DNA from 2 places in the Kitasatospora sp. NPDC093102 genome. Region 1 is predicted to be linked to the other one. Evidence: riboswitches for the same ligand, from Rfam matches in the RefSeq annotation. Region 1 holds a riboswitch; the other holds the start of a gene.

Region 1 (7,519 bases):
CTCGATGTTGTCGAACGGCGCGACCTTGCTGTTGATCGCCAGGTAGACCAGGCGGCCGCCGTAGGCGTTGTCGGTGCTGGCCTTGAGCTTCGGGTTCTGCAGGATCTGCGCCTGGGTCTGCGGGTCGACGCCGCCGCCCACCAGGTCGACCTGGGCGTTGCCGGCCAGCAGGTCCTTGTCGATCGTGGCCTGGTCGATGTTCATCTTCAGCACGATCTTCTCCGGCAGCTGCTTCCGGATCGGGTCGGTGCTGGCGTCCCAGTTGGTGTTCGGCACCAGGACGGCCTGCTTGCCGTCCTCGTAGGACTCGAACTTGAAGGAGCCCGAGGACACGATGTGCTTCACGTAGTCGGCACCCGTGTCCTTGGCCTGCGGGACCGGCGCGGTCTGCGGGGCGCTGACCAGGTAGTCGAAGTCCGCGAACGGGTGCTTCAGGTGGAAGACGATCGTGGTGTCGTCCGGCGTCTCGATCGAGTTCAGGCCGCCGGCCTTGTCCTTGTACGGACCCGCGTACGGCGTGTCGTTGTCGACCAGCAGGTCGTGGAAGTAGGTCGGGCCGTTGGAGTTCACGTCCGGCGCGAAGTTGGAGCGCTCGACGGCGTACTTGACGTCCTTCGAGGTGATCGGGGTGCCGTCGTCGTACTTCAGGCCCTTGCGCAGCTTGTACGTCCAGGCGAGGCCGTCCGCGCTGGGCTGGCCCATCGACTCGGCGAGGTCCGGGACGAGCTTGTTGCCCTCCTCGCCGGCGGCCGGGTTGAAGGTGGTCAGCGGACGGCCGTACAGGCGCGAGAAGTTGTAGATGTACGCGTAGTACGTGTTGCCCGGGTCGAGCGAGTCCGGGGTGCCCTTCATCTCGAAGGTCACCGTCCCGCCCTTCTTGTCCGAGGCGTTGACGATGCCCTTGGTGGCCGCGTTGGCGCCGGAGCTGCCACCGGCGGAGCCGGAGGCCGAGGAGGAGGAGTCACCGCTCTTCGACGAGCTGGTGCAGCCGGTCACGACCAGGACCACGGCGGCGGCCGCCGCGGTCAGGGCGACGGTACGGGACCTACGCATGGGAGAGATCAACCCCTTGGGGATGTGGAGGCGGTGAGAGGGTCCTGACGTGGTGTCAGTCGAGCACGAACAGGCGAGGACACCTGGTCAGTTGCTCTTGGGATCGAGGGCGTCGCGCAGCCCGTCACCGAGCAGGTTGAAGGCGAGCACGGTGATGAAGATCGCCAGACCGGGGACCACCATGTACTGGGGGTCCACCTGGTAGTACCGGATCGCGTCCTGGAGCATCCCGCCCCAGGAGGCCTGCGGGGGCTGGATGCCGACGCCGAGGAAGCTCAGCCCGGCCTCGAAGAGGATGTTGGTCGGGATCAGCAGGGTCGAGTAGACCAGGATCGGACCGACCAGGTTGGGCAGCAGTTCCTTGAACAGGATGAACGGGCCGCGCGCCCCCAGGCTGCGGGCCGCGTGGACGAACTCCCGCTCGCGCAGCGAGAGCGTCTGGCCGCGCACGATCCGGCCCATGTAGGGCCAGTTGAAGAAGCCGATCACGAAGATCAGCACCAGCATGTGCAGCGGCAGGCCGTGCAGGCCGAACGCCCCGCCCTGGAGCGAGGTGGAGATCGCGATGGCGAAGAGCAGCAGCGGGAACGCGAGGAAGACGTCCATCACCCGGCTGATCAGGGTGTCCACCCAGCCGCCGTAGTAGCCGGCCATGATGCCGAGCACGGTGCCGATGGTGTTGGACAGCAGGGTCGCGCCGAAGGCGACCAGCAGGGAGACCCAGGAACCCTCGATGACGCGGGTGAGCAGGTCACGACCCTGGAGCGGGTCGATGCCGAGCGGGTGTTCCCAGCTCATGCCACCCCAGTCGCCGAACGGCAGCCCACCGAGGTCGGCGTCCAGCAGGTCCTGGTGGAGGGCGTCCGGGTCGAGCCCGAACAGCGACTCGATCGGCTTGGCCAGCACGGCGAGCACGATCAGCAGGATCACCACGACGCCGCCGGCGACGGCGGCCTTGTCCCGCTTGAAGCGGGTCCAGGCGATCTGGCCGAGGGAGCGGCCCTCGATCTTCTTGGCCGGGCTCGCGGCGGCGGGTGCCTCCGGTTCGTTCCCGGCGGTGGTCACGGATGCGGTCATGGTCAGTTGGTCCCCTCGCCGACGGTGGCCGGCCCACGGGTGCCGGTCGCCGGCTTCGGCGGTGCGGCTGCGGACGTGCGGAGGTGCTTAGGAGGAGCGGGTGTCGAGGCAGTGCGTCGTGCACAGGCACTGTCTCCACGCGGGATGGGCGTCGCGTGGGCGGGCTGTCGGCGTGCGCGCTCACCTTTGTGGGGCTCCAGTACGCGCAGTGCGTTGCGCAGAACTCTCTGCCATCCGAACTGGCTTACGCCAGCCCTGACAACCGACAGATGCCCAACTGTGATCTGTGTGCATGCACCTCCCGGATCTTCGGCATATACCTCTTCACATGGCTGTAGCCGCCATGTCAAGATGACCGGGTCGCACGTCCGGAAATTCGTCCGGAAAGCATCGAAGCCGACTTGACGGACAATCAAGTCGGCTTCGGAGGATGGGTTCTGGGAATCAGCGCCCAGGGTAGCCGGGCCATGGCCGCTGCGGCTGCTGCTGCTGCCAGCCCTGCACCGGCGGCTGGGTGCCGTACGCGTAGCCCGGCATCGACTGCCCGGGGTACGGCGGCGGGGGCACCGGCGGGTACGGGCCGGTCGGCGGGCGGCCCGCCTCCCGGTCGAAGAACGGCCGCGCGTTGGCGCGCATCCACAGCGCCACCGGGTCGTACTCGTCCGACATCGCCACCGTGGACACCGCGAGCCCCTCCGGGGCCACCGCGATCGCGCGCTGCATCAGAGCCCGCACCGCCTCCACCACCGGCGGAGAACTCTCGTACAAGTCAAGGCCGATGGCCAGGTACGGCTCCCCCACCGCGGGCTGCACCCAGGCCCGGCGCAACGCCCGCACCGCCCGCACCTCGCCGGCCTGCCGCTCCAGCAGCGCGAAGAACGGCTGGGCGTTCAGCTGCGGCTCGCTCAGCTTCAACGGCCCGGCCGGCAGCCGCTCCAGGCCCGCGGCGATCCGCCGCAGGTCCGCCCAGGGCACTCCGACGCCGCCGCCGGGCGCGTGCGGGTTGAGCCACAGGCCCCAGCGGGTGCGGTACAGCGAAGCCGCGATCTCCCGGCCGGAGATGACCTCGTGGGCCCGCGCCCAGCCGGAGGCGGTCAGCTGCTCGGACGAGGTGACGGCCGGCGCGTAGCCGTGGCCGCTGATCTCCATGTTCCCGTACTGTGCGTCCGGGCTGCCCGGCGTGCCGTGCCACAGCAGCATCCAGACCTGGCCGTCCGCCAGCGCGTGCAGCAGCCGCTCGTACGCGTCGTAGCGCTCCGGCGCAACGTCGCGCAGGGCGCGCTCCAACGCGCCGGGATCAGCCCCCGGGCGCCCGGCCGGTGCCTGGCCCCAGGGCCCCGGCCCACCGCCCGCTCCCGTTCCCGCACTCATGCGCCCACCTCGCCGCGCCTCTTTCCCTCAACCCGCCGGCCCGTCGGCCGTCTGCACGCACCCTATGGCGCGGCACCGGCCACCGCCACGGCGACGTGCCTTTGATACGAACCCCGCTCAAACCCTCGTGTAGAAGGGCATCACCCGGGTGAGCAGCCACTCGACCACCGGGTCGTCGGCGAGGTCGAGCAGTACGAGGTGGACGCCTCCGGGCAGCGGCGCGGTTCCCAGCGCTCGCCCGAGTGCCTCGTTCACCGCAGCCGGATCGGCCGGTGCCGCGGGGTCCAACTGGACGCCCACGAACATCACGGTCGGCTCGCCCTCGACGCTGGCCAGCGCCCTGCGGGCGGTCAGCACCCCGGGCAGCACCGACAGTTCGATCCGGCAGGCGGCCAGGAAGTGCTCCGGGTCCTCGCCCGGCACCGGCTCGCGCAGCGCCACCCGCCCGCCGGTCGGCTCCGAAGCGTCGGCAGCGGCCTCCCAGCGGTCCTCGCGCGGACCGCGGCGCAGCTCGGCGACCCCCTGCGGCGGCACCGGGATGCCCACCGCCGCCTCCGGGTTCACCGCGATGCCCAGGCCCAGCGGCAGCCCGCGGGCGAACTCCCGGACCGGCGCGATCACGAAGGCCATCCCCGGCGCCTGCTGGAGGAACACCTCCTGCGAGGAGAACACCGGCACGTACAGGTCGCCGCCCAGCTCGATGGTCGGCAAGTCCAGCGACTGCCCCTGCGGGTCGGCCCCGGCCGGCAGCGGCACCCACACCTGACTGCGGGCCAGCACCTCGATCACCCGCGGCGTCGCGCCCGGGTCGCCCAGGGCCGCGGTCAGCACCTGCTCAAGCTCGTTGGCCGGCCAGGAGCCGCCCGCCGGCGCCTCCTCCGGTCCGCCCCACCCCTGCTGCTGCTCCACCGGGTACCCCATGCGCCGCCGATTCCGCCCTCTGCCGTTCGGCCGCCCTCTGCTGTGCCGACGCGCAGCAGTCTAGAGGCGTGCGGGAGGTGAGGTTAGGGCTCGTGTTCGGGTGCCGGGCGGTGTGACCGGGTCCCCCCTCCCCTCGCCGTCCCGGACGTGCCATGATGTGCCCGTCCGACGGCATGCGCCGCGGGCCCCCACAACTCCATACCGGCCGCTCGAACCCGCGCGGGAGAGCCCGGAGTGCCGCTCAGGCACAGCCGGCGCCGAAGGAGCAAGTCCTCCCCGGAATCTCTCAGGCACCCCTACCGCACGGGTTAGGCACATCTGGAAAGCGGCGCCCGGCCCTGTCGTGCGCCCACCCACGGTGCAAGCCGCCATGCTGTCCCCCAAGCTGGAAACAGCTGTGGGCAGGTGGGCGGTGAAGCTCTCAGGTTCGACGACAGATGGGGAGACCCACGCCGCCGCATGCCCGCGCGCAGGGTCGGCCCCGAGCGGGTCCGGTCCCGGCGCGTGCACCCCTGAGTGCCCCGACCGAGGAGTTCCTGGCCATGTCGTCCCTCCGCCTGACCGCGCTCGACGCGCTGCACCGCGCCCTCGGCGCGACCATGACCGACTTCGCCGGCTGGGACATGCCGCTGCGCTACGGCAGCGAGCGCGAGGAGCACCTCGCCGTCCGCACCAAGGCCGGTCTGTTCGACCTCTCACACATGGGCGAGATCACCGTCACCGGCCCGCAGGCCGGCGAGATGCTGGACCACGCGCTGGTCGGCTTCGTCTCCGCGCTGGGCGTGCTGCGCGCCCGCTACACCATGATCTGCGCCGAGGACGGCGGCATCCTGGACGACCTGATCGTCTACCGCCTGCGCGAGGACGCCTTCCTGGTCGTCGCCAACGCCTCCAACGCCCAGCTGGTCCTCGACGAGCTGATCGCCCGCGCCAAGGGCTTCGACGCCGTCGTCACCGACGACCGCGACACCTACGCGCTGATCGCCGTCCAGGGCCCGGAGGCCACCGGCATCCTGGCGAAGACCACCGACGCCGACCTGCCCGGCCTGAAGTACTACGCGATCCTCCCGGCCCAGGTGGCCGGCCGCAACGTGCTGCTCGCCCGCACCGGCTACACCGGCGAGGACGGCTTCGAGATCTTCTGCCACCCGGCCGACGCCGAGCCGGTCTGGCAGGCGCTGACCGCCGCCGGCGAGGGCCACGGCCTGGTCCCGTGCGGCCTGTCCTGCCGCGACACGCTGCGCCTGGAGGCCGGCATGCCGCTGTACGGGCACGAGCTGTCCACCGACCTCACCCCGTTCGACGCCGGCCTGGGCCGGGTCGTCCGCTTCGACAAGACCACCAACGAGGGCGCCTTCGTCGGCCGCAAGGCGCTGGAGCAGGCCGCCGCCGCGGCCGAGACCAACCCGCCGAAGGTGCTGGTCGGCCTGGTCTCCGAGGGCAAGCGGGTGCCGCGCGCCGAGTACACCGTGGTCTCCACCGAGGGCGAGCCGATCGGCCGGATCACCTCCGGCGCGCCGTCCCCGACCCTGGGCAAGCCGATCGCGATCGCCTACGTCGACGCCGCCAACGCCGCCCCCGGCACCACCGTGGCGGTGGACGTGCGCGGCAAGCACGAGCCCGTCCAGGTCGTCGCGCTGCCGTTCTACAAGCGCGCCCGCTGAGGCCTCCCGGGCCCGCCTTTCCCCCGTACCCGCACGTCGCAGCCGTCCGAGTGACGGCCCGCTTCGCCGTGCCCGCTTCCCATCCTGGAGAATGACGCCATGAGCAACCCCCAGCACCTGCAGTACACCAAGGAGCACGAGTGGCTGACCGCCGCCGAGGACGGTGTCTCCACGGTCGGCATCACCAAGCACGCCGCCGACGCCCTCGGTGACATCGTCTACGTGCAGCTGCCCGAGGTCGGCGACACCGTGACCGCCGGCGAGACCTGCGGCGAGCTGGAGTCCACCAAGTCGGTCAGCGACCTGTACTCCCCGGTGACCGGCGAGATCACCGAGGTCAACCAGGACGTCCTGGACGACAACGCCCTGGTCAACAGCGCCCCGTTCGAGGGCGGCTGGCTGTTCAAGGTGCGCGTCGAGGCCACCGACGAGCTGCTCAGCGCCGACGAGTACGACAAGCTCACCCACTCGGCCTGAGCCCCGCGGGGGCGGCCGCAGCACCACGGCCGCCCCGCTCCTCCACGGCCCACCCGTCACCACCACCACCCTTCCAAGGGCGCGCTTCGCGCGGCACCCCCGCCTCTCCTCCCCGGGAAGACCACACCATGACGGTTCTGAACCAGTCCCTGCACGCCCTCGACCCGGAGATCGCCGCCGCGGTCGACGCCGAGCTGCACCGCCAGCAGACCACCCTGGAGATGATCGCCTCCGAGAACTTCGCCCCGGTGGCGGTCATGGAGGCCCAGGGCTCGGTGCTCACCAACAAGTACGCGGAGGGCTACCCCGGCCGCCGCTACTACGGTGGCTGCGAGCACGTCGACGTGGTCGAGCAGATCGCGATCGACCGCATCAAGGCCCTGTTCGGCGCCGAGCACGCCAACGTCCAGCCGCACTCCGGCGCGCAGGCCAACGCCGCCGCGATGTTCGCGCTGATCCAGCCGGGCGACACCATCCTGGGCCTGAGCCTGGCCCACGGCGGTCACCTGACCCACGGCATGAAGATCAACTTCTCCGGCAAGCTCTACAACGTGGCCGCGTACCACGTGGACGACAAGACCGGCCAGGTCGACATGGCCGAGGTCGAGCGCCTCGCCAAGGAGCACCAGCCGAAGCTGATCATCGCCGGCTGGTCGGCCTACCCGCGCCAGCTGGACTTCGCCGAGTTCCGCCGGATCGCCGACGAGGTCGGCGCCCTGCTCATGGTGGACATGGCGCACTTCGCCGGCCTGGTGGCCGCCGGGCTGCACCCGAACCCGGTGCCCTACGCGGACGTGGTCACCACCACCACCCACAAGACCCTGGGCGGCCCGCGCGGCGGCGTCATCCTGTCCAAGGCCGAGTACGCCAAGAAGATCAACTCCGCGGTCTTCCCCGGCCAGCAGGGCGGCCCGCTGGAGCACGTGATCGCCGGCAAGGCGGTCGCCTTCAAGATC
Region 2 (7,519 bases), on a different contig from region 1:
TGGACCTGGAAGCCGGTCCGTACGGCCCGGCGCTGCTGGAGGCGGACCACGAGACCGGCGAGCGGCTGGTGCTCGCGCTGGCGGAGGACCTGCGGGCGGACATCCAGCGGCTGACCGGGCTGACCGGCTCGGTCGGGGCGGCCGGGTCCAAGCTGATGGCCAAGATCGCCTCCGAGCAGGCCAAGCCGGACGGGCTGGTCATGATCGAGCCCGGGCAGGAGCGGGCCGTGCTCGGCCCGATGCCGGTGCGGGCGCTGCCCGGGATCGGGCCGGCCACCGAGCAGGTGCTGCGCCGGGCCGGGCTGAACACGGTGGCCGACCTCGCGGAGGCGGGGGAGGCGGAGCTGGTACAGCTGGTCGGGCGGGCGCACGGCGCCGGGATCTTCCAGATGTCGACGGGGCTGGACGACCGGCCGGTGATCGCCGACCAGGACGCCAAGTCCGTGTCGGTGGAGGACACCTACGAGGTGGACCTGGCCGACCGGGAACGGGTGCTGCGCGAGGTGGAGGCGCTGGCAGGCCGGTGCGTGCGGCGGCTGCGGGCGGCCGGGCGCTCGGGGCGGACGGTGGTGCTCAAGGTCCGGCGGTTCGACTTCTCGACGCTGACCCGCTCGGAAACGCTCGGCGGGCCCACCGACGACGAGTCGGTGATCACCGCGACGGCGCGCCGGCTGGCCGAACAGGTGGACATCACCGGCGGGGTCCGGCTGCTCGGCGTGGGCGTCGCCCAACTCGCCGACTACACCCAGGAGGACCTGTTCGCGCAGGTGCTGCGGGAGGAAGCCGCGGAGCACGCGGAGGCGGCGGCCGAGGCCGAGGAGGCCGAGGAGGGGCCGGAGGCCGTCGTGGTGCGGCGCTGGATGCCCGGACAGGACGTCCGGCACGAGGAGTTCGGGCCGGGCTGGGTGCAGGGCAGCGGTGTCGGGAGGGTCACCGTGCGGTTCGAGACGCCGTGGAGCGAGCCGGGGCGGGTGCGGACCTTCGCAGTGGACGACCCGGCGCTCGAACCGTCCCGGCCGCTGCCGCTGCGCCGGGACGAGGGCGAGGACGGCGTGCCGGGCGCGGATGCGGCCGACGGGGCGCAGGAGGAGGCCTGAAACACGAAGCGGCCCCGCCCGGTGGGGGAGTACCGGGCGGGGCCGATCACCGTACCGGACGCCGTACGGTCGTGATGCCCTCGCGACGTACGGAGACCGGGGCCCCGCGCCCTGTCCCTGAGCGCGGGGGCCGGACGCCTCGTCAGGCGTCGGTCTTGACCAGCTCGGGGCTGGAGTCCTGCTGGGCCGAGCCGCCGAGGACGACCGGGGTGGCGGCCGACGTGGTGCCGCGGATCAGGAACGGGACGACACCGGCGACGATGCAGATGACGGCCGCGGTCCAGAACGCGTGCTTGTAGGCGTCCAGGGTGGGCAGGGAGAGCGGGATCTGCGGCGGCAGCTTCATGGTGTCGCCGGTGAGGATGGCGGCCATGACGGCGGTGCCGATCGCGCCACCGACCGTGCGCAGCACGGAGTTCATGCCGTTGGCGATGCCGCTCTGCTCGGCCGGGACGGCGCCGTTGATGTAGGCCGGCATCGCGGCGAAGGCGAGGCCCACGCCGAGACCGAAGATCGCCGAGGCGGTGTAGATGTCGCCCTCCCGTCCGTGGCGCACGGCCAGGTAGGCCATCGCCACGGCGCCGAGGACGCCACCGAGGACCAGCGGCAGGCGCGGGCCACGACGGGCGATCAGCAGGGCGCCGACCGGCGCGGCGACCATCGAGCCGATCGCGGACGGCAGCAGCATGATGCCGGCGTGCAGCACGGTGGCGGTGAAGCCGTAGTGGGTCAGCTTCTCCGGGGTCTGGGCGAAGTTGCTGATGACCATGAAGGAGCCGTACATGCCGAAGCCGATGAGCAGGCCGGCCACGTTGGTGAAGGCGACGGCCGGACGGGCCATCATCTTCATGTCCACCAGCGGGTGCGCGACCTTGGTCTCGATGATCCCCCAGACCAGGGCGACCACGGCGGCGACGGCGAACAGGCCGAGGGTCTTGTTGGAGGCCCAGCCCCAGTGGTTGCCCTGGCTGACCGCGACCAGCAGCGCGGAGAGCCAGCCGGCCAGGGTGAGGGCGCCCAGCGGGTCGGCGCCGCCGTCCTTGTCGGTGACCGGGTCGGACGGGACGCGGAAGGCGACCAGGGCGACCGCGATCAGGCCGAAGACCAGGCCCATCCAGAAGATCGACTTGTAGTTCCAGTGCTCCAGCAGGAGGCCGGTGGCGACCAGGCCGAGGCCGGAGCCGACGCCCATCGAGGCGCTGATGGCGGCGACACCGCCGGTCACCTTCTGCCTGGGCAGCTCGTCGCGGACGATGCTGATCGCCAGCGGCAGGACGCCACCGCCGGCGCCCTGGAGGACGCGGGCGACGACCAGCCAGGTGAAGGAGTGGGTGCTGACCGCCAGCGCCGAACCGGCGACCAGGCCGGCCAGCGAGATCAGCAGCATCGGCTTGCGGCCCCGGAGGTCGCCGAAGCGGCCCAGGAGGGGAGTCAGCACGGCTGCGGAGAGCAGGTTGGCGGTCATCAGCCAGGTGATGCTGGAGGCGGAGACGCCCAGTTCCTTGGCCAGCGAGGGCAGGATCGGGACGACCGCGGTCTGCACCACGCTGAACGACAGCATCGCCAGGATGAGGGCCGGCAGGACCCGGGCGCTGCTCTGCTTCTCGGCCGCGGTGGTGGGCTGTGGTGCCTCACTCACGGTTGCTTCCTCCCGTACATAGTGAATGAACTGAAGTAACCATGCAGGGGGATACTTCAGAGTGTCAAATATCGAGTGGTTAAGCTTTGGCAAAGGAGAAGGGTCGGGTACGCGACAAGGGGCTGTGGTGGGTGTGGAGGGCGCCTGCGGCGGGCGGAGGTGGGGCGGGGGCGAGGGCGCTTCGGCGGAGGTGAACGGTCGGGTACGCGATCAGGGCCCCGGACGGTGTCCGGGGCCCTGATCGTGGGTGCTGTCAGACGAGCGGCCGCAGCGGGGAGGAGTGGGGCGGGGTGGCGGGCGGGGTCGATCCGGTCGGCGGGGTTGCCGACGGCGAGGCGGGGGGCTGGGTGGCGGTGGTGTCGTGGACCTCGACGTGTTCGCGGCGGAGTTCGTCCCGGATCACCTCCTCGGTGGTGTACCGCTCGACGACCAGGCGGACCCGTTCGATGGGGGCGAGGTGCTTGCGGACCACCGCGCGTTCCTCTCGGAGGGTGACCTCTTCGACGGCCTCGGCGATCTCCTTCTCGGTGAGCGCGGCGCGCTCGGCGTCGCTGACCGGCGTCCGCTCGACCCGGACGCGCTCGCGGACCACCGGGACGCGGCGCTCGACCTGTTCGGTCGTCACGTACTTGCGCAGCTTCGCGGTGCCGAGGGTGTGCCACTCGGTGGTGATGTCCAGCCGCTCCTCGCGGCAGGTGATCTCCACCGGGCTGCTGGGGGCGGCGCCGGCCTTCTCGGTGGTGGTGGTCGCCGCGCGGGCGTCGGTGGGGGTGGATGCGGGATGCGGCCTCGGTTCCGCGGCGGGTGTGGCGGTGGGATGCAGCCTTGGTCCCGCGGTGGGGGCGGCGGTGGGGGTGGAGGTGGGATGTGGCCTCGGTTCCGCGGCGGGTGTGGCGGGTGTGGCGGGTGTCGCGGTGGGAGCGGAGGTGGGATGCAGCCCCCTTGGTCCCGCGGCGGGTGTGGCAGGCGCGTCGGTGGGGGTGGATGCGGGATGCGGCCTCGGTCCCGCGGCGGGTGTGGCGGGTGTCGCGGTGGGGGCGGAGGTGGGATGCAGCCTTGGCCCCGCGGCGGGTGTGGAGGTGGGCTGCGGCTGCGGCCTCGGTCCCGCAGTGGGTGCGGCAGGTGCGTCGGCGGGGGCGGCGGGGGGCGCGGCCGGCGGGAAGGTGGTGGCAGCCGTGGGGGTGCCGAGGTTCCGCATGTCGGCCTCCGGGGGGGTCCTGGGTGTGTCGGCGATTGGGGGTGCAGCGGCAGCGGGGGTTCTGGCCGGGGCGGCTTCGGGGGAGTGCTCGGAGGTGTGGAAGGTGAGCGACTTGGCCGGGGCTGCCGCGGCCGTCGTGGTGGCGGCCGCGGTGGTGCCGAAGTCGAGGTCGGGCTGCTCGGCGTGGCTCACGTCATTGCCGTCCGGGCGGCCGTCCGCCAGGGTGTCGAGCCCGTAGTAGCGGTAGAGCTGGAGCTCCTGGGCGGGTGACAGGTGCTGGCCGACGCCGAAGTCCGGCGACTCCTTCACCAGTGACTTGTCGTACGGCACCCGGAGTTCGTCGCCGGAGAACTCACTCGTGGTCAGCGGGACGAAGGCGTCCCGGCCGAAGATGCCGGTCCGGACCGCGGCCCACTCGGGCCGGCCGGTGGCGTCGTCCAGGTAGACCTCGTCGACCGTGCCGATCTTGTCTCCGTTGCGGTCGACGGCTTTGTGACCGATGAGGTCCCGCGGGTCGATGTCGGTCTGCACTCTTTCCTCCCGTGCACTGGGCCTGCGGAACTCCCGCAGGAAGGCGGTCGAAGCGCCCGTTCCGTCCATCACTTCACACCAAAAGCCATGAATCGGACGGGTGCGACCGGGGTGCGCCGGACGGGCTGCTCGTTGGACCGTCCGGGGGACGCGCGTAGACCCCGAGTGACCTGACGCACCCGTGATCGGGGGGCCTCCCGCTGGTACCCTGGGCGACGACCGCAGAGCCCGCTCGGGAGAGTCTCCGACTGCGAAAACCGCTGGTCGGAGCGCCGAAGGAGCAACTCCTCCCCGGAATCTCTCAGGCATCCGTACCGTGTGGGGTAGGTCACTCTGGAAAGCAGGGCAGGGGCGTCGGCACGGGAGCCGGCGATCACCACCCTCACCGACGGTGCAAGCCGGCGGAGCGCCCACAGCGCCCCGTGCGGGTGAAGCTCTCAGGTCCCGATGACAGAGGGGGAGGCCTGTCGGGTTCGCTCGCCCAGGCTGGTCCGCTGTCCGCAGCGGTGAAGGCCGGCCGGCGTGCGTACCCCCGCCGGTCCGTGACCAGGAGGCCTCGACCACCATGAACGCCCAGCCGAACGCGGGACGCCCCACCGGCGCCTCGACCCTCACCGAGCTTGAGCTGGCCAGCCCCTTCGAGAACCGCCACATCGGCCCCGACGCCCCCGCGCAGGAGAAGATGCTGGCGTCCGTCGGCTACGGCTCGCTGGACGAGCTCGCCGCCACCGCGGTGCCCGAGGCGATCCGCTCCATCACCGCCCTGGACCTGCCCGCGGGCCGGACCGAGGCCCAGGTCCTCGCCGAGCTGCGCGAGCTGGCCGGCCGCAACCAGGTGCTCCAGCCGATGATCGGCCTGGGCTACTACGGCACGTTCACCCCGCCGGTGATCCTGCGCAACGTCATGGAGAACCCGGCCTGGTACACCGCCTACACCCCGTACCAGCCGGAGATCTCGCAGGGCCGCCTGGAGGCGCTGCTCAACTTCCAGACCGTGGTCTCCGACCTGACCGGCCTGCCGACCTCCGGCTCCTCGCTGCTGGACGAGGGCACCGCGGCCGCCGAGGCGATGGCGCTGGCCCGCCGCGTCACCAAGGTCAAGGGCGGCGTCTTCCTGGTCGACGCCGAGACCCTGCCGCAGACCGTCGCGGTGATCAACACCCGCGCCGTGCCGACCGGCGTCGAGGTCGTCGTCGCCGACCTGTCCGAGGGCATCCCGGCCGAGATCGCCGAGCGCGGTGTCTTCGGCGTGCTGCTCCAGTACCCGGGTGCCACCGGCGTGGTCCGCGACCTCGCCCCGCTGATCGAGCAGGCGCACGGTCTGGGCGCGATCGTCGCCGTCGCCGCCGACCTGCTCGCGCTGACCCTGCTCAAGTCCCCGGGTGCGCTGGGCGCCGACATCGCCTGCGGCACCTCGCAGCGCTTCGGCGTGCCGATGGGCTTCGGCGGCCCGCACGCCGGCTACCTGTCGGTGCGCGCCGAGTACGCCCGCTCGCTGCCCGGCCGCCTGGTCGGCGTCTCCGTCGACGCGGACGGCAACCGCGCCTACCGCCTGGCGCTGCAGACCCGCGAGCAGCACATCCGCCGCGAGAAGGCCACCAGCAACATCTGCACCGCCCAGGTGCTGCTCGCCGTGATGGCCTCGATGTATGCCGTCTACCACGGCCCGGACGGCCTGGCCGACATCGCCCGCCGTACCCACCGCTACGCCGCCGCCCTCGCCGAAGGCCTGCGGGCCGGCGGCGTCGAGCTGCTGCACGGCGAGTTCTTCGACACCGTCACCGCCGTCGTCCCGGGCCGCGCCGCCGAGATCGCCGCCGCTGCCCGCGCCAACGGCATCAACGTCCACCAGGACGGCGCGGACCGGATCTCCGTCTCCACCGACGAGACCACCACCCGCGAACACCTGGCCGGCGTCTGGGCCGCGTTCGGCGTCCCCGCCGTCGAGGTCGCCGAGGCCGCCGAGGCGCTGCCCGCCGCGCTGCTGCGCGAGGACGAGTACCTGACCCACCCGGTCTTCCACAGCCACCGCTCGGAGACCGCCATGCTGCGCTACCTGCGCCGCCTGTCGGACCGGGACTACGCGCTGGACCGCGGCATGATCCCGCTGGGCTCCTGCACCATGAAGCTCAACGCGACCACCGAGATGGAGGCGGTGACCTGGCCGGAGTTCGGCCAGCTGCACCCCTTCGCGCCGATCGACCAGGCCCAGGGCTTCCTGACCCTGATCCGCCAGCTGGAGCAGCAGCTGGTCGAGGTGACCGGCTACGACGCCGTGTCGATCCAGCCGAACGCGGGTTCGCAGGGCGAGCTGGCCGGCCTGCTCGCCGTGCGCGCCTACCACCACGCCAACGGCGACACCCAGCGCGACGTCTGCCTGATCCCGTCCTCGGCGCACGGCACCAACGCGGCCTCCGCGGTGATGGCCGGCATGCGCGTGGTCGTGGTGAAGACCCTGGTCGACGGCGACGTGGACGTCGATGACCTGAAGGCCAAGATCGAGAAGCACCGCGACAACCTCGCCGTGCTGATGGTCACCTACCCGTCCACCCACGGCGTGTACGAGACCCAGATCACCGACATCTGCGCCCTGGTGCACGAGGCCGGCGGCCAGGTGTACGTGGACGGCGCCAACCTGAACGCCCTGGTCGGCCTCGCCAAGCCGGGCAAGTTCGGTGCGGACGTCTCGCACCTGAACCTGCACAAGACCTTCTGCATCCCGCACGGCGGTGGCGGCCCGGGCGTCGGCCCGGTCGCGGTGCGCGCCCACCTGGCGCCGTACCTGCCGAACCACCCGCTCCAGGCGGAGGCCGGCCCGGCCACCGGCGTGGGCCCGATCTCGGCCGCGCCGTGGGGTTCGGCGGCCATCCTGCCGATCTCCTGGGCGTACGTCCGGCTGATGGGCGGCGAGGGCCTCAAGCACGCCACCCAGGTCGCGGTGCTGAACGCCAACTACATCGCCAAGCGCCTGGCGCCGCACTTCCCGGTGCTCTACACCGGTCCGGGCGGGCTGGTCGCGCACGAGTGCATCATCGACCTGCGCCCGCTGACCAA

What was found. Region 1 has a riboswitch for glycine ahead of gcvT (glycine cleavage system aminomethyltransferase GcvT). Riboswitches for the same ligand answer to the same signal wherever they lie in the genome.
Region 2: it holds a riboswitch for glycine, as region 1 does, so the genes downstream of both, gcvP (aminomethyl-transferring glycine dehydrogenase) here and gcvT (glycine cleavage system aminomethyltransferase GcvT) in region 1, are expected to answer to the same signal.

Annotation. Positions count from the first base shown of each region.
Region 1 covers NZ_JBFBFA010000003.1:426,105-433,623, reverse strand. The annotation lists gene AB0O11_RS07545 (ABC transporter substrate-binding protein) at 1-1,053, opposite strand, end outside; gene AB0O11_RS07540 (ABC transporter permease) at 1,141-2,130, opposite strand; gene AB0O11_RS07535 (enhanced serine sensitivity protein SseB C-terminal domain-containing protein) at 2,575-3,501, opposite strand; gene AB0O11_RS07530 (enhanced serine sensitivity protein SseB C-terminal domain-containing protein) at 3,619-4,422, opposite strand; glycine riboswitch at 4,633-4,734, shown strand; gene gcvT (glycine cleavage system aminomethyltransferase GcvT) at 4,965-6,086, shown strand; gene gcvH (glycine cleavage system protein GcvH) at 6,186-6,563, shown strand; gene glyA (serine hydroxymethyltransferase) at 6,692-7,519, shown strand, end outside.
Region 2 covers NZ_JBFBFA010000036.1:63,944-71,462, reverse strand. The annotation lists gene AB0O11_RS30615 (DNA polymerase IV) at 1-1,097, shown strand, start outside; gene AB0O11_RS30610 (MFS transporter) at 1,240-2,736, opposite strand; gene AB0O11_RS30605 (YsnF/AvaK domain-containing protein) at 2,990-4,126, opposite strand; partial or broken gene AB0O11_RS30600 (PRC-barrel domain-containing protein) at 4,160-4,465, opposite strand; glycine riboswitch at 4,689-4,792, shown strand; gene gcvP (aminomethyl-transferring glycine dehydrogenase) at 5,031-7,519, shown strand, end outside.